Regions from separate parts of the Exiguobacterium sp. s16 genome, predicted to be linked through region 1. Evidence: riboswitches for the same ligand, from Rfam matches in the RefSeq annotation. Region 1 holds a riboswitch; each other region holds the start of a gene.
The links. A riboswitch is a leader RNA that binds a small molecule or an ion and turns the genes downstream of it on or off. The one in region 1 is predicted to bind S-adenosylmethionine.

Region 1 (4,211 bases):
ACGGGTTTCGTCTCTGCCGTCTTCTCGGCCGGCTTCGATGGGGCCGCTTGCTCGTTCGTGCAACCGACGAGCGCCAAGACGAATGTGAATAACAAAATCAAGAGTTTTTTAGACATGAATCGTTCCCCCTACATGATGTGTGATGGCGGCCTCTGTCGGTTCGAACACACCCGCCTCGGTGATGAGTCCGGTGATGAGATCGGGCGTCGTGACGTCGAACGCCGGATTGAAGACGGTGATGCCGACGGGCGCCGTCGGTTGACCACCGATATGTGTGACTTCTGACGGGTTCCGCTCCTCGATTTCAATCGTGTCATCCGCCGTCAAATCGAACGTCGAATGCGGCGCAGCGACGTAGAACGGAATGCCGTAATGCTTGGCGAGGACGGCGAGCTGCAACGTCCCGATTTTATTGGCGACGTGCCCCGTCCGTGTGATGCGGTCGGCTCCGACGATGATGGCATCGACTCGTTTCGACTGAATCGTCCAAGCCGCCATATTGTCGGTGATGAGCGTCACGTCGATATCGGCCCGGTCGAGCTCCCAGACGGTGAGGCGTGCCCCTTGCAGGAGCGGCCGCGTCTCACAGGCGAAGACGTTGAAGGATACACCGCGTTCTTTTCCGACGTAAAACGGGGCGAGCGCCGTCCCGTAACGCGATGTCGCGATGGCACCGGCGTTGCAGGTCGTCAACACGTTCCCCCCGGCCGGCAACACCGTCAGTGCATGCTCGCCGATGGCCCGGTACGTATCGACGTCCCGGTCGTACAAAGCGATGGCGCGGCGTTTGATTTCCTCGGCAATCGCCTCGAAGTCGTCCCCGACATTTAAATCAAGGAGCGATTCGATCACGTTTTGCAGATTGACCGCTGTCGGCCGGGTCGCGATCAAGCGGCGTCCGACGAGGTCGAGCCGACGCGTAAAGTCCGGATCGTCGACTAACCGGCCCGCCTCTTTGGCGAGGACGAACGCCCCGAAGTATGCGATGGCCGGGGCGCCGCGGACTTGGAGCGTCTCGATGGCATGTTCGGCCTGTTCGAGCGTCTCAATCGTCACGTACCGCTCTTCATGCGGCAACAACGTCTGATCCAATACGATGAGTTCGTCTGTCTGTGAATGGAAACGGATGTTTTGAACCGTCATACGCGCACCCCCGACAGGAGTGTCACCAAGTCGTCAATCGATTCGACGCTGTGGCGTTCTTTAATGAGCGCCGTCCCGAGGGCGAGCGCGTCACGTTTTCGTTCGAGCCGCGTCGCTTCCGGCAACGTCTCGAGATCGGCGACACCGGCCAGTCCGACGGCACGGCGAATGAGTTCGCAACCGGCGTAGCCGATCGTGTCGCTGAAAATCGTCCGCAACAACTCGTCGACGAAACCAATCGTGTTGAACGGCTCGACGGCGCGTTCAAAATTGGCCCGAAACGTCTTCTCGAACGTCTCCCACACCGTCAAGACGTCCGTGAAACGCTCGAAGCGTTTGAGCGGGTCATGGAACGTCGACAGCGTCAAATGGGCGATGATTTGGCCGAGGTCGAAGCCGAACGGTCCGTAAAACGCGAACTCTGGATCGATGATTTTCGTCTCTTGTTGAGTCGCGAAGATGCTGCCCGTATGTAGGTCTCCGTGCAGGAGTGCCTCATGTTTCGTGACAAAGCCGACTTTCAGTTTCGTCACCTCGACTTTGAGCGCTTGGTCTTGCCAAAGGCGTTCGACATCTTCTCGCAGCGCCGTCTCGATGTTGTTCGACTCCGCGTCTTTGAACGGGTCGGTAAAGATGAGTTTCTCGGTGATGTCACACAGTTCCGGGTTGTAATAGTCACGTTCAATCCGCTTCTTCGCGATCGGCCCGGCCGCGTAATCCGACGTCGCGAACAGCGTCTCGCCTAAAAATTCACCGACATGGCGGGCAAGTTCAGGATACGTTTTCCCTTCCAAATAGCCAGTCCGAACGATCTCAAAATCTGACAGGTCCTCTAAAATCGTGTAGGCGAGCGGGCGGTCACTGCCAAGCACGACTGGCACGAAACGAGGGACGACGTTGGCGAATTCGCGCAACGCCAACTGCTCGATCCACGCCCGTTCAAGTGTGAGCGGCCAACTTTCGCCGACGACTTTCGCATATGGGAGCGCTTGTTTGACGATGAGACTCGTTTCGCCTTGTCGGATGCGGAAAACGAGGTTCAAATTGCCGTCCCCGATCTCCTCGCAATGCGTGATGCCTCCGTCTTCGATTAACCCCAACGTTTTCACATGCTCGACGACGGTCTGTTCTGTAAATGGTTGATATGACATAATGTTTTCCCCTTCCTGTACGTTGCCCATAAAAAAAGCCCCTTTCTCCGCGAGAAAGAGGCACAGCCAAACTGGTTGTTCCTCTCATCTGTCAGACATTCGTCTGGTGGATGTAGCACCGTGCCTAGTGGTCGGTTGCTGCGGCGTCATCGGGCCAATTCCCTCTGCCAACTCGCGATAAGAGTGGTTTATTCGATTCGGTGAACTTATGTGCTGAATATTACGGACTCGACGTCACGATTGTCAACGGCAATTTCCCGATGCAACTTCGTCTTTTTTTGTGCATATATGGAAACAACTTTCCAAAATATTTTTTTTGGAAAAAAAGGAATTGACGATGTGACGATTCTGTGCAAAAATTCAATTAAATTTCACAACTTCAAATCACATTCTTATCAAGAGCAGACGGAGGGACAAGCCCGATGATGTCGCAGCAACCGACCAGAGATGGCACGGTGCTAATTCTTGCAGCGTAAGCTGAGAGATAAGAGTTCATTTTTTTTATGATGACCTCTTGCCTCGGCATGGGGTCATTTTTGTTTGCCTGGAAGGAGGAACCATATGAGTATCACTGCCACATATGAAATCAAACGGACGGACGCGGTCGCGACCGTCGCCAACAAGATCGCCCTCGAGCTGACCGTCGGCACATGGACGGACTTGCCTCACTTAGAGCAAGAGCAGTTACAGGCGTTCCGAGGTGAGGTCGTATCAACCACACATACGGACACGACGAGCCGCTTCACGATCCGCTATCCGTTACATAATGTCAGCCCTGACTTTTCATCCATCTTGACGACGACGTTCGGGAAACTGTCCCTCGATGATTCGGTCCGATTAATCGATTTGACGTTGCCGGAGACGCTCGCCTCTGATTTCAAAGGCGCCAAGTTCGGTGTCGACGGGATTCGTGAGTTGCTCGGCGTTCAGGATCGCCCGCTCGTCATGAGCATCTTCAAAGGCGTCATCGGCCGTGACCTCGCGTTTCTCGAGCAGCAACTCCGCGATCAGTTCGCCGGTGGCATCGATATCGTCAAAGACGACGAGATTTTATACGACAACCCGCTCACCCCGTCGCTTGAACGGGCCCGGATCGGAGCGGACGTCATTCAAGCCCACTTCGAGGCGACCGGGAAACGCGTCCTGTACGCCATCACGCTGAGCGGCCCCGTGTTCGGTCTGCGTGACCAGGCGCTCCGTCTCATCGAGGCCGGTGCGACGGCGCTCCTGTTCAACGTCTATACGTACGGTCTCGACGCACTGCGCGAACTCGCGAACGATCCGGATATCCACGTCCCGATCTTGGCACATCCGGCCTTTGCCGGCGCCTTGACCGGATCAATCAGTCATTCGCTTTTGCTCGGTAAACTCCCTCGCCTCGCCGGGGGCGATTTGACGCTCTTCCCGTCACCGTACGGCTCACTTGCGACACCGCGCGACGAGGCGTTCGTGATTCGTGACCAGAGTGCCGAACCACATTGGTCGAAGCCGATTTTGCCGGTCCCGTCCGCGGGGATTCATCCGGGACTCGTCGCCGATATCATTCGGGACTTCGGGACGGATGTCGTCATCAACGCCGGCGGTGGCATTCACGGTCATCCGGACGGTGCAGCCGCCGGGGCTCGTGCGTTCCGACAAGCCATCGCTCACGTACTCGGTCAAACCGAAGGGCAGACGGACGAGCTCGATACCGCGTTGAAGGCGTGGGCGTCACGATGACGGCCCATATCCTCTGCGACTTTGACGGGACGATTACGGCGGAAGACAATATCATCGCGTTGATGAAGGCGTTCGCCCCGCCGGCTTGGGTCGAGTTGAAAGACGCGGTCCTCGAGCAACGGATTTCCATCCGATCCGGGGTCGGTCAAATGTTTCGACTGTTGCCGAGCGAGGCCGCCCCGGCTTACCGTGATTATT
Region 2 (4,211 bases), on a different contig from region 1:
GACGGTACAGCCGTACTCGATCGTCGGAAACGTATATAAATCGTATTTGGCGATCGCTTTCTTGAACGCGCCCATATCGAACGATGCGTTGTGTGCCATGACGAGGTCGACATCCCGCAGCGTCGGATAGAGCTGTTCGAGCACCTCGGGTAACGCTGGGGCGTCCCAGACATCGCTCGGCCGGATGCCATGGACCCGGATATTGCCGGCATCGAAGTCTTCCTCCGGATTGACGAGCAGTTGGTTCGTTTCGATGATTTCACCGTCGACAAGCAGGCTCCAGCCGACAGAGCAGATGCTGCGACTATCGCGGTTCGCCGTCTCGACGTCGATGGCAAGAATTGAATGTGGCATAATTAATCCCTTTCTCGTAAAAACAAGTATAAAAAAAGTCTAACATATCGTTAGACTAAAAAGCGATTATGCGGCCACGAGGTTGCGGCATGCTTCGGCACAGCGGAGACATGCTTCGGCACAGCGTTGGCAATGGTCGTGCAAGTGGCGGCCACATTCGACGGCGCACGTGTCACACACCTGGGCGCAGAGTGCACCAATCGGTTTGGTGAAAGCCGAATCGGTCTCGAGCGCGTTCAAGGCGAGTGCACACACTTCCGAACATTCTTTCGTCAGCCGGATACACTCGGCGACCATCAACAAATCTTCTTCTTGTAAGCATTTTGAGAAACAATGATTGCTTGCCCGCATACAGTCGATGACGGCTAAAATGGTCTCTTCGACAGAGGCTCGGTCCATGATAAGTCCCCCTTTAGAATAATGATGTCTTACAATCATTACCCGCTAGCGGATGAGTTAAACCGAGCGGCGACGCAAAAAAAGTCACCCCTCAAATGAGTGGTGACTTCAATAATGGAGCATAGCGGGCTCGAACCGCTGACCTCCACGCTGCCAGCGTGGCGCTCTCCCAGCTGAGCTAATGCCCCGTTCGAAAATTATTATATCATCCTAGTAAAACATTTGGCAATGGCTATTTTTAATTTTTTTGAACAAAGTTTAATCAGCACTGAACGTGGGAAAATCACAAATGATGTTATATTACGAAAGCAGGTGTCATGTATGGAAATGATTTTACTCGCACTCTTACCTGCCTTGATGTGGGGGAGCATCCCGCTCATCGTCTCAAAGGTCGGCGGGAAGCCGATTCAACAGTTGATCGGGACGACAATCGGGGCGATGGTGATGGCGGTCATTATCGCACTCGTGTTCAATCCCGGGTTCACGACGCTCGCAATCGTGACCGGATTCATCTCCGGCGCGTTTTGGGCACTCGGACAATATTTACAGTTCCAATCGTTTCAAATTTTAAGTGTCTCGAAGGCGATGCCGATCAGCACCGGCATGCAGCTTCTCGGTACATCGTTGTTCGGTGTCATCGTCCTCGGAGACTGGAAAACGACGACCGAACTATGGCTCGGATTTTCGGCGCTCGTTCTCATCGTGATTGGGGCTGCGTTGACGTCGTATCAGCAGAACAAAGACGGCGACAGCAGCGGCGCCTTGAAGAAAGGCTTGCTCGTTCTGCTCGTGTCGAGTATCGGTTACGTGACGTACGCCGTCCTGACGAACTATTTCGAGGTCGACGGGATCACGGCGATCTTGCCACAGTCGGTCGGGATGTTCGTCGCGGCGCTGTTGTTCAGCCTGCGTGAGAAAGATGTGAAGAAGTTCGATCCGAAGACGTTCAAAAACATCTTGGCCGGGATCGCCTGGGGGATCGGGAACTTCGGGCTGTTCGTGTCGAGCGGTGAAGTCGGAATCGCGACGTCATTCGCCTTGTCGCAATTGAACGTCGTCGTGGCGACGCTCGGCGGGATCTATCTATTAAAAGAAGAGAAGACGACGAAAGAACGTGTCTTCGTCTTTATGGGTATCGGCCTCATCGTCGTGGCCGGATTCATGCTCGGAATCGCCAAAAGCTAAAAGACGGGTCAGACGACCCGTCTTTCGCTTACCAGGCTTGTTCGATGAATGCGTCACGCCCAGATTTTTTCCGGTCCTCTTTATAGTGGGCCGGATTTTTTTTATGGAAGTCTTGATGGTACTCCTCGGCCGGATAGAACGTGTCGGCCGGTAAAATCTTCGTGACGATCGGCTGTTGGAAACGTCCACTCGCCGCGAGCGCGTCGCGACTCTGCTCTGCTTTCACACGTTGTTCTTCCGTATGATGGAAGATGGCCGGCGCATATTGACTGCCTCGGTCTTGGAATTGACCGCCGTCATCGGTCGGATCGGTCTGAATCCAATACAGTTCGAGCAGTCGCTCATAAGCGAACAGCGTCGGGTCGAACGTGATCTCGACGACCTCATAGTGTCCTGTCGTCCCTGTCTTCACTTGTTCATACGTCGGATCGTCGACGTGACCTCCCGTATAACCTGATACGATCGACTCGATGCCGGGCTGTTCCTCGAACGGTGTCACCATGCACCAAAAGCAGCCGCCTGCGAATGTTGCTTTTTCCATTAATAAGTCCCCCTCATGTTCATTCCCAAAAAAAGCGCCCATGTCATCGACATGAGCGCTCTGTCATATCGGCCAAGGCAATCGCCTTGCTGGTAGTAGCACCTTGCCGTAGCAGGTTGCTGTGAAGTCATAGAGCCAGGTCTCTCGTTCACTCAAGATATCGATATGTAGTTGGTGACAGCATCATACCATCAGATTTGAAGCGGCGTCAACGGTTTGGCTTGCGCCGTAGTTGGAGCAAGGTGGCACCGAGGATCAGGATGCCGAGCACGATGGAGAGCGGTAGCGTATACGGGGCGTCCCCGGCATATAACTGTAAGAAGAACAAGGCAAAGACGGACAATAAGACGAGTACGTACGAACGGTTCATAGTAACCTCCCTTTTCTTTCAGTGTACCAAGTTACACATTCGTTGGCGAACGAAAACAGGAAATCAAATGTCGATAGCGAATACCATCGAGTGACCAAAGGAGGAATCAATATGACTGACACATTTGATTTTATGGAACTCGATATCGAAACCGCCCATCGCGGATATAAAGAAGGAACGTTCACGGCGCGTGACGTGACGGCCTATTATTTGACCCGGATCGCCCAGTTCAACGACAAACTGAAGGCGGTCATCCAGGTGAACCCGGACGCCTTGTTCGAGGCCGAGTCGGCTGACCGGGCATTTCGTCGCGGGCTACGCTTGCCGCTACTCGGCATTCCTGTCTTGATCAAAGACAATGTCGAGACAGCCGGACTCATGAAGACGACGGCCGGGGCCGTCGCACTCGCGCATCACTTCGCAGGCCGGGACGCCAATCTCGTCCAAAACCTGCGAGCGAGCGGGGCCATCATCCTCGGGAAAGCGAACTTGTCCGAATGGGCCAACTTTTTGACCGAGGGCATGCCGAACGGCTGGAGCGGCGTCGGTGGGCAGACGCTCAATCCATATGGGGATAAGCTCGATGTCGGAGGTTCGAGCTCAGGTTCGGCCTCTGCGGTCGCAGCGAACCTGACACTGCTCGCTGTCGGTAGCGAGACGAGCGGCTCGATCATCCATCCGAGCGTGCACAACGGCATCGTCGGCATCAAACCGACCGTCGGCCTCATCAGTCGGAGTGGCATCATCCCGATCTCGCGGTCGCAAGACACGGCGGGACCGATGGCACGAACGCTCGAAGACGCGGTAAGGGCACTTGAGGCGATGGTAGGGGAAGACCCGGCGGACCCGGCGACACTCAACCTCCCGGCCGGTCCGCCGTATCGGACGTGCCTCGACGAGCGCCAAGCGGTCGGGATGCGTGTCGGGATCGTCAAAGCTGATTTATCAGCAGAAGAACAAGCATTATACGGTGAGGCGACCGAGCTGTTGAAACAGAGCGGCATCGACCTTGTCGAAGTCGAACTGCCCGCCCATGATACGCTCGACCAAGGCGATATTTTGTACCACGAGTTCAAACTCGGGATCGAGGCGTACCTGGCCACGACGACGCTCCCATACGAGACGTTGTCGGATTTGATGGACTGGAACAACAGACATCCTGAGACGATCCCGCACGGACAAAAGACGTTCGAGAAAGCGGAAAGATTGTCGGGACGTCTCATCGAGGCGGCCTATTTGACGCGCCGGCTCGATGACGTGCGTGACGCCAAGACGGACGGACTCGACCGTCTATTAAACGAACAGCAGTTGCACGCGCTCGTCTTGCCTCACGATTTGAACTATGACATGGCGGCAAAAGCC
Region 3 (4,211 bases), on a different contig from region 1:
GAGCATATAGGCGAACGGGTTCTCACGATCGGTGAACGATGGCATCGACTCTCTCAAGAAGAGGGGCAGCATGCTCTCGATGAGCGAGAAGCCCATCGAGATGAAGACACCGGCAAAGATGAACACGAGGAACACCTTGTCATTGTAGAACACGCGCAGGACATCCCGGTTCGACGGCGTGTCGACATCGGTCGTCTCTGGGAGCGACTCCCGGATGAAGCGACCGAGGACGAGTGCGTACAAGACGAAGACGAGAGCGGCCGAGTAGAAGATATACTGCCGGTCGATAAAGAGGACGGCACTCCCGAGGAGCGGGCCGAATGCAGCCCCGATATTGTGCCCCATCCGCAACAGCCCGAACGCCTCGTTCATCTGTTCGGGCTCGGTCACATCGGCTACCATCGCGCTTGCGGCCGGGTGGAACAATGAGTTCGTCAAACCGAGCATGGCGTTCAAGAGAAGGAGCGGCCAAAACGTTTCGGCGAAGGCGAAACCGACGAGGGCGAGGGCGTCGCCAAGAATGGCAGCCATCATGATTGGTTTGCGGCCATACAGGTCTGCGAGCCGTCCACCGACGACCGATCCGATGAGCGCCATGATCGGTCCGGTCGCCATGATGACCCCGACCTGGATATAACTGTCGAGCTTGTCGCTATAGTAGAGGACGAGGAACGGTGCGATCATGAACATCATGACACCGGTGATCGTCTCTCCGAGGAAGCGGATCCAAATGTTACGGTCGAGCTGTTTGAGTGATTGAATCATTAAGGTCACCTGCTTTAGTTGATAGAATAAGAAAAGGGACGCAGCATGCACAAAGGCATACGCGTCCCTACGATCTTAGGCATGCCTCGGAAGGCAGGCGACATCACGGATTCAAATCACGGAGAGGCGCCTGCCGGTCAATATGAACTTGGACGTGCGAGCGTTGAATGACTGACATCGGTACCTCTCCTTTCTGCATTGGACTGTCTTCTCTTCAAGATTATGATATTTCCGTGAAATGTGTCAACATAAATCGTCAATGTGTCATAATAATTCGTTCAAATTCTTTCGACTGAGCCGGTAGTCGATCAACCGAGAGAACACGACTTGAATCATCGCCGTGACCGGTACACTGATGAACATCCCGACGAGACCGAACAGGCTACCCCCGATGATGATCGAGGTGATGACCCAAAACGGGGTGATGCCGACGCTGTCGCCGAGAATCTTCGGGCCGAGCCAGAGTCCGTCGAATTGTTGCAACAAGAAGATGAACAAGAGGACGATGAGCGCCGTGAACGGGTCATAGAAGTAGGTGATGATGAACGCCGGAATCATCCCGAGCAGCGGACCGACGTACGGGATAAAATTCAAGACGCCGACGATGACGCCGAGTAGAAGCGCGTAAGGTGCCCCGATGATCAACAGACCGGCGACGGCCAACACCCCGATGATGAGGCAGTCGATCGACTTCCCGATGATATAGCGTTTGAAAATGTAATCCATCTCTTGAAAGATGTCGATCGTCGTCTTAGCCGACGCGACCGGGAACATCGCATACAACAGCCGCTTGAACATGCGGGCAAAAACCTCTTTGTCTTTTAACAGATAGATTGAGATGACGATCCCAATCAAGAAATTGATGAGCGTCATCGTGAAGCTCGACACGTAGCTGACCGACGACAAGACGGCGGTCTCGACCCAGCCCGAGTAACGTTCCTCGAAGCGGCTGAAATCGATGGCTTGGGCGATCGTCGCGTTGTACTCTTTCAAGTACGTGTTCAACTGGGCGAGGAACCCGTCAATCTGTCGGATGTAGAACGGAAGCTCTTCGATGAGTGAGGCCACACTCGAGTAGATGCGCGGGAACAATGTCACAGCGGAGATGACAAGAATCCCGATGAAGACGATATAAACGATCAGCAAACCTTGATAGCGTTTTAATTGAAACCGTTCTTCTATATAGGACAGGACGGTATTCAGGAGCAGCGCGATGGCAATTCCCATGATAATCGGCGTCAGCAACTGGAACGTGTAGTGCAACACACTAGAAATCGTGTCCGGTTCACTGATGACTTTCCATAGGACGAGCAGAATCAATCCGATCACGCTCAACTTCCAAATCAATTGACGATTTAATTCCAAAGGTCCATCCCCTCATCTTTTAAATTTTGTAGAATAGTGTTCACTTTGTACTATGACCTTTTTTTTATCGGGATTCAATAGGCCACACCCATTTTCGAAAAAGGATTGACAAGATTGGTAACGTTTGGTTAACTAAGTGACATATTACAAAATGACAAATCGCATATAAAAACACTTTCTATCAAGAGAAGCGGAGGGACTGGCCCGATGAAGCTTCAGCAACAGATTGTTCCAATACTGTGCTAATTCCAGCAAGGTGACCTTGAGAGATGGAAAGGTGGTTGTTTGAATACGTCCGTATCTCGACACCCCTTTCCGCGGAAAGGGGTGTTTTTTGCATAGGAGGACTATTCATGACAGACAGACGCTCACACTTACTTAAAACTTTACCACCCCAACATTTTGTCGGACTCGCCGATGAAGTCGCAGCACTTGAACAGGCCGGTCGCGATATCATCCGACTCGGTCAAGGGACGCCGGATTTGCCGACGCCCGCCCCAATCTGCGACGCACTTCAGACGGCGCTCCTTGATGCCTCGACCCACCAATACGGTCCGTTCCGCGGTCAGGCCCGTCTGAAACAAGCGGTGGCGACGTTTTACTTGAATGAGTACGGCGTCGAAGTCGATCCCGAGACGGAAGTCGCGATCCTCATCGGTTCCAAGTCCGGACTCATCACGTTGCCGCAATGTGTGCTCGAGCCAGGGGACGGGATCTTGCTGCCGAACCCGGGCTATCCCGACTACATCTCTGGGGCACGACTCGCCGGTGCCGTTGTCCGTGATCTCATCTTACGCGAGGAGCACGGTTTCCTCCCTGACTATGAGACGCTCGATACGGAAGGGGCGAAACTCATGTACTTGAACTATCCGAGCAATCCGACGGGGGCCGTCGCCACACCAGCCTTCTTTGATGACACCGTTCGGTTCGCCCAGGAGCGGGACTTGATGGTCGTCCATGACTTCGCGTATGGCAGCATCGGGTTTGATGGACACGTCCCGCCGAGCTTCCTGCAGGCGAAAGGGGCGAAAGAAGTCGGGATCGAGGTATATACGATGTCGAAGGCGTTCAACATGTCCGGTTGGCGCGTCGCCTTTGCCATCGGGAACGCGGACATCATCGAGGCGATCAATACGTATCAGGACCACGTCCACGTCAGCGTGTTCTCGGCCATCCAGGCGGCGGCTGTCGCCGCGCTCGAGGCCCCACGCTCCATCCGGGACGATTTGGCCCGACTCTATGAGGCACGGCGTGATCGCCTGATCGATGGGTTGAACCGGGCCGGTTGGGCCGTCGAGCCGCCGGAGGGTTCGTTCTTCGTCTGGGCGAAAGTGCCCGAGGGCGATGCCAAATCGTTCTCGCGTAAGTTATTGTACGAGGCAGGAGTCGCCGTCACACCGGGCTATTTCTTCGGTTCAGAAGGGAACGGATACGTCCGCTTCGGCCTCGTCTCGCCCGAGCCGAAAATCGATGAGGCCGTCGAACGAATCGAGCGGTTGTTTGCCGCCTATGAGGAGGTGCGGGCATGATTCGTCAGGCCGTCCTTGAATATGACCACGCCGATGACGCGCTCGACCGTCTTGATGACTTAGTCGACGGCCGACGTGCCCACGTCCTGCGCGGTCAGAACGGGTACGAAGTCGTGCGGGCCGTCCATCCATCCATCACGGACTATCCGGCCACGACGTTCCGTGGGGAGTGTACGGACAAGGAAGTCGAACGGCTGATTTTTGAAGACGTCGATGTCCTCATCGCCATCGGGGGCGGGAAGCTCGTCGACACGGCCAAACTCGTCGCCTATCAACAGAACGTGCCGCTCATCATCGTCCCGACACTCGCCTCGAACTGTGCGGCGTTCACGCCTCTCAGCGTCGTCTATCGGGAGGACGGGAGCTACGACCGCTACGACATGTTCCGCGTCGTCATCGAACGGGTCATCGTTGACTCGCGGGTCATCTCGCGCTCTCCATATGAATATTTCCGAGCCGGTGTCATCGACACGGTCGCGAAGTTTTACGAGGCCCGTTACTTGAGCGGTGACAGCTCGGTCGACGCAGGCGTCAACACCGGGCTCGTCTTGG
Region 4 (4,211 bases), on a different contig from region 1:
GTCCGTGGTCAGCGACTGACGAACTCATGATGATTTCAGCGCCTTCTGGCAGCTCATCGAGTGATTTGTAGTCTTGTGAGTAGACACCAATCGGCTCGATGTGGACGCCGCCGGCTGATGCGAATTTGTAGTCTTTGTTCTCAGCCATTTGCGACTCGAGGTACGGCTCGTGTTGGAAGTAGTTCGCGTCGAGTTCGCCGTCCGCGAGCGTTTTGTTCGGGAGGACGTAGTCTTGGAACTTCTTGATTTCGAGCGTATAGCCCTTCTCTTCGTAGTCGTCTTGAATGTGCTCTAAAATCTCAGCGTGCGGGACGTTTGACGCACCGACGACGAGCGTCTTGTCATCGCCCGAACCTGATTCTGAATCTCCGCCGCAAGCCGCGAGAATCGTGAGTGCTGAAGCTGCTGTCAATCCGAGTACTGTTTTCCATGATTTCATTATAAAACCCCTCCAAATTTTCTATTTAGATCAAGCGGAACGCTTGTCAATTACTGATACGAGTCGATCGCCGATGAACTGGATGACGAAGACGATAACCAAGATTAAGACGGTCGCGACGAACGTGACGTCACTCTGTGAGCGCTGGAACCCTTCGAGGAACGCCAAGTTCCCGAGTCCCCCGCCCCCAACGACCCCTGCCATCGCCGTATAACCGACGATCGCGACGATCGTGACCGTGATGCCTGACACGATGGCCGGCAATGCTTCTGGGAACAACACTTTATAGACGATTTGCCATTTTGTCGCACCCATCGATTCAGCCGCCTCGATGACGCCGCGGTCGACTTCACGAAGGGCGAGCTCGACCATCCGCGCATAGAACGGAGCCGCACCGATGATGAGCGCCGGCAACGCTGCCGTCGATCCGAGCATCGTCCCGACGACGAGTAACGTGAACGGGATGAGCAAGATGATCAAAATGATGAACGGGATCGACCGGAACACGTTGACGATTGCGCTGATGACCGTGTAAATCGGACGGTTTTTCATCATGAGCGGTTCGTTCGTGACGTATAAGAGCATCCCGAGGGCGAGACCGATGACGAACGTCGCGGCTCCGGCGACGAGCGTCATATAGAGCGTCTCCCACGTTTGCTCGAGCATGACTTGCCAATCTACATTAGGAAACATCGCTTTCTACCTCCACTTCCACTGCCTGCGACCGGATTGAGGCGATGGCCCGCTCGACTTCAGCCGGCTCTCCGATCAATTGGATGAATAATGTCCCGAGGGCACCGACTTGTGACTGCGTCACGTTCCCGCCGATGATGTTGAAGCCGATGTCATGTTGCTTCAACACTTCTGACAGAATCGGTTGCTCGGCCGTCTCGTTCAAGAATTTGAGCTTGACGATTTGACCGCTCGGATAACGCGCTTTCAAGTGCTCGAACGTGAGCGACATGTCTTCGACCGCGCCGATCTGTTTGACGAACTCTTTCGTGATCGGCTGTTCCGGATGTTGGAACACCTCGGCGACTTGTCCGGTCTCGACGACCTTCCCGGCCTCCATGACGGCGACGCGGTGGCAAATCTTTTGGATGACGTGCATCTCATGGGTGATGAGGACGATCGTCAATCCGAGCTTTTTATTGATGCTGACGAGCAGTTCGAGAATCGAATCGGTCGTCTTCGGGTCGAGTGCGCTCGTCGCTTCATCGCAGAGGAGCACTTCTGGATTCGTAGCGAGCGCACGGGCTATCCCGACTCGCTGCTTTTGACCGCCCGATAGTTGCGACGGATAGCTGTCTTCCCGTCCGCCTAAGCCGACGAGTTCGACAAGTTCTTGGACGCGGCGTTTGCGTTCGCTGGCCGGTACCCCGATGAGCTCGAGCGGGAAGCTGATGTTCTCAGCGACCGTGCGCGACCATAATAGGTTGAAGTGTTGGAACACCATCGAGACGTTTTTACGTACCCCGCGTAGTTCCTTAGGCGTGAGCTTCGTCAGCTCGCTGCCGGCGACCACGATTTCACCGCTAGACGGTGCCTCGAGTCGGTTGAGCAAGCGGATGAGCGTCGACTTCCCCGCCCCTGAATATCCGATTATTCCAAAAATTTCGCCGCTTTCGATGGTAAGCGACACATCATCGACCGCCTGGACCCGACCGTTTTTCGTATCGAACCATTTGGCCACATTGCGTAGTTGAATCAATCCATTTCCCTCCTGACAACAAAAAAAGTACGCACGTTTGAGCAAACGTGCGTACTTTATCGGTACGGACAACGATTGCTCTCATCTTCCAAGGTTTACACCTTGCTGGAATTAGCACCATTTCGGATTGCTCCGCGGTTGCTGGGCGTCATAGGGCCAGTCCCTCAGCCTCTCTTGATAAGAGTGGTTGCGTATTTGATTAGCTTTATCATAGCGACACATTATTTTCATGTCAAACTATTTTTTTCAGACAAATTAAAAAAGGTGCCATCCGAGGATGACACAGAACGTAGCACCTTGAGTCACTGAAGGACAACCCATAGATGAACCTCTTTTGCCCGATCAGAGCATTCATCCTTATATGGGGGATTTTTACCCGATCATCACTCGGTCTTCGAACGGACCATGCAATTACGCGACCGGTGCCCCGACGCTTGATTTTTTTGGGGGACAATCGAAGGGAAGGTCCACCTGAAATCGCGTAAGCTCATGCAACGGTTGTTCGAAAACGTCTTGCTGACGGGAAAATCTCGACCTATGTTGTGTTCAAGTAAGATGTTGTAATGAATATATCATTCGTGAACTTTCTGTGTCAACTGATTATTTAAAATTTTCAGATTATTCTAATCATCCTATCTCATTTGACGAAAGATAGGACGTGCTGGACGTTTTGAAACGCATACAAACGATCGCGAACTTGGCCATTTTCCAGCTTCAATAGCGCCGGGACGCTCATGACTTGATACACCTCGAGCTCGTTCGGGATAAAGTTGGCATCGCGCTTTTCAATCTGGAGTTCGGGGTCGACGGCCTCGACGACCGAGAGCATCCGCTCGGCCACGGCGCATGTACCGCACATCGGGGCGTATATATATAAGAATCCGTCAGTAATCATTGTTCTCACCTCTCCTCTAAGTATATGAATCCGGACCGGTCGGTTCAAAAGTTGTGCTCAAATGGAAAATTCTGAACATTTCAACATTTTATATTGACGCTTGCTAGAAAGAGGCATAGTATGGTCATTAACTTTATTGCTTTTGTACATAACAGCATACCAGTAGAAAAGGACAGGTGAATCCCCAATGACGGAAGAGAAGCTTACCAGAAAACAGTTTTTGATGAACGTCTTGAACGGCCTCAGTCTTGCCATCCTCATCGCCCTCATCCCGAGCGCCTTGCTCGGTGAATTAACGAAAGCCATCTTACCTTATGTTCCGTCACTGCAGTTCATCTTAGATGCGACGACAATCGCGATGCGTCTCTTACCGGTCATCATCGGTGTCGCCGTCGCCATGCAGTTCGGACGCTCGGCACTCGAGGCCGGCACGATCGGCATCGCGACCCAAGTCGGGAGCGGCGCCATCCGCATCGAAGAAGGGGCGTTCCTCATGGCTGGAATCGGTGACGTCATCACGGCCGGTGTGACGGCCGCTCTCGCGACGTTCCTCGTCATGCAGTTGTCGCCACGCTTGAAGACATACACGGTACTCGTCTTACCGATGACGGTCATCGTCGTCGCCGGAGGAATCGGGGCGTTCCTGCTCACTTACATCTCACAAATCACCACATACGTCGGGACGATCATTATGACGATGACGGAACTGCAGCCGATTGTGATGGGTATGTTGATCGCGATGGCGTTCTCGCTCATCATCGTCTCGCCAATCTCGACGGTCGGCATCGCCACAGCGATCAGTCTGTCTGGTGTCGCGGCCGGGGCCGCCAACTTAGGGGTCGTCGCCGCCGGCTTCGGTCTCGCCATCGCCGGCTGGCAGATGAACGCGACGGGAACGTCGATCGCCCACTTCCTCGGGTCACCGAAGATTCAAATGGCGAACTTCGTCCGTCGTCCGATCATGATGTTGCCCGTACTCGCCAATGCGGCCATCCTCGGAGCGCTCGCAGGCATCCTTCGGATCGAAGGCACGCCGATCAGTGCCGGTTTCGGCGTCTCCGGCCTCATCGGGCCAATCAACGCCTTGCATTTGATGCCGGGAGGGTTCGCGCTCTGGAACGTCATGCTCGTCATCGTCTTGTTCGGACTCATCCCGATAACGCTCG

Region 2: another riboswitch for S-adenosylmethionine. It lies ahead of msrA (peptide-methionine (S)-S-oxide reductase MsrA); the one in region 1 lies ahead of mtnK (S-methyl-5-thioribose kinase).
Region 3: another riboswitch for S-adenosylmethionine. It lies ahead of KNP86_RS06420 (aminotransferase class I/II-fold pyridoxal phosphate-dependent enzyme); the one in region 1 lies ahead of mtnK (S-methyl-5-thioribose kinase).
Region 4: another riboswitch for S-adenosylmethionine. It lies ahead of KNP86_RS03945 (methionine ABC transporter ATP-binding protein); the one in region 1 lies ahead of mtnK (S-methyl-5-thioribose kinase).

Annotation. Positions count from the first base shown of each region.
Region 1 covers NZ_JACSLM010000003.1:152,803-157,013, reverse strand. Annotated here, with positions in the region: gene KNP86_RS07775 (sugar ABC transporter substrate-binding protein) at 1-116, opposite strand, end outside; gene mtnA (S-methyl-5-thioribose-1-phosphate isomerase) at 109-1,143, opposite strand; gene mtnK (S-methyl-5-thioribose kinase) at 1,140-2,294, opposite strand; SAM riboswitch class I at 2,376-2,478, opposite strand; SAM riboswitch class I at 2,684-2,785, shown strand; gene KNP86_RS07760 (2,3-diketo-5-methylthiopentyl-1-phosphate enolase) at 2,856-4,013, shown strand; gene KNP86_RS07755 (2-hydroxy-3-keto-5-methylthiopentenyl-1-phosphate phosphatase) at 4,010-4,211, shown strand, end outside.
Region 2 covers NZ_JACSLM010000002.1:519,240-523,450, forward strand. Annotated here, with positions in the region: gene KNP86_RS06150 (3'-5' exonuclease) at 1-354, opposite strand, end outside; gene KNP86_RS06155 (four-helix bundle copper-binding protein) at 421-753, opposite strand; tRNA gene KNP86_RS06160 (tRNA-Ala) at 869-941, opposite strand; gene KNP86_RS06165 (GRP family sugar transporter) at 1,075-1,938, shown strand; gene msrA (peptide-methionine (S)-S-oxide reductase MsrA) at 1,967-2,479, opposite strand; SAM riboswitch class I at 2,543-2,643, opposite strand; gene KNP86_RS06175 (hypothetical protein) at 2,688-2,849, opposite strand; gene KNP86_RS06180 (amidase family protein) at 2,961-4,211, shown strand, end outside.
Region 3 covers NZ_JACSLM010000002.1:565,067-569,277, forward strand. Annotated here, with positions in the region: gene KNP86_RS06410 (MDR family MFS transporter) at 1-765, opposite strand, end outside; gene KNP86_RS06415 (AI-2E family transporter) at 1,030-2,130, opposite strand; SAM riboswitch class I at 2,306-2,406, shown strand; gene KNP86_RS06420 (aminotransferase class I/II-fold pyridoxal phosphate-dependent enzyme) at 2,484-3,659, shown strand; gene KNP86_RS06425 (iron-containing alcohol dehydrogenase) at 3,656-4,211, shown strand, end outside.
Region 4 covers NZ_JACSLM010000002.1:79,286-83,496, reverse strand. Annotated here, with positions in the region: gene KNP86_RS03955 (MetQ/NlpA family ABC transporter substrate-binding protein) at 1-439, opposite strand, end outside; gene KNP86_RS03950 (methionine ABC transporter permease) at 470-1,132, opposite strand; gene KNP86_RS03945 (methionine ABC transporter ATP-binding protein) at 1,122-2,150, opposite strand; SAM riboswitch class I at 2,229-2,334, opposite strand; gene KNP86_RS03940 (thioredoxin family protein) at 2,788-3,045, opposite strand; gene KNP86_RS03935 (PTS sugar transporter subunit IIC) at 3,233-4,211, shown strand, end outside.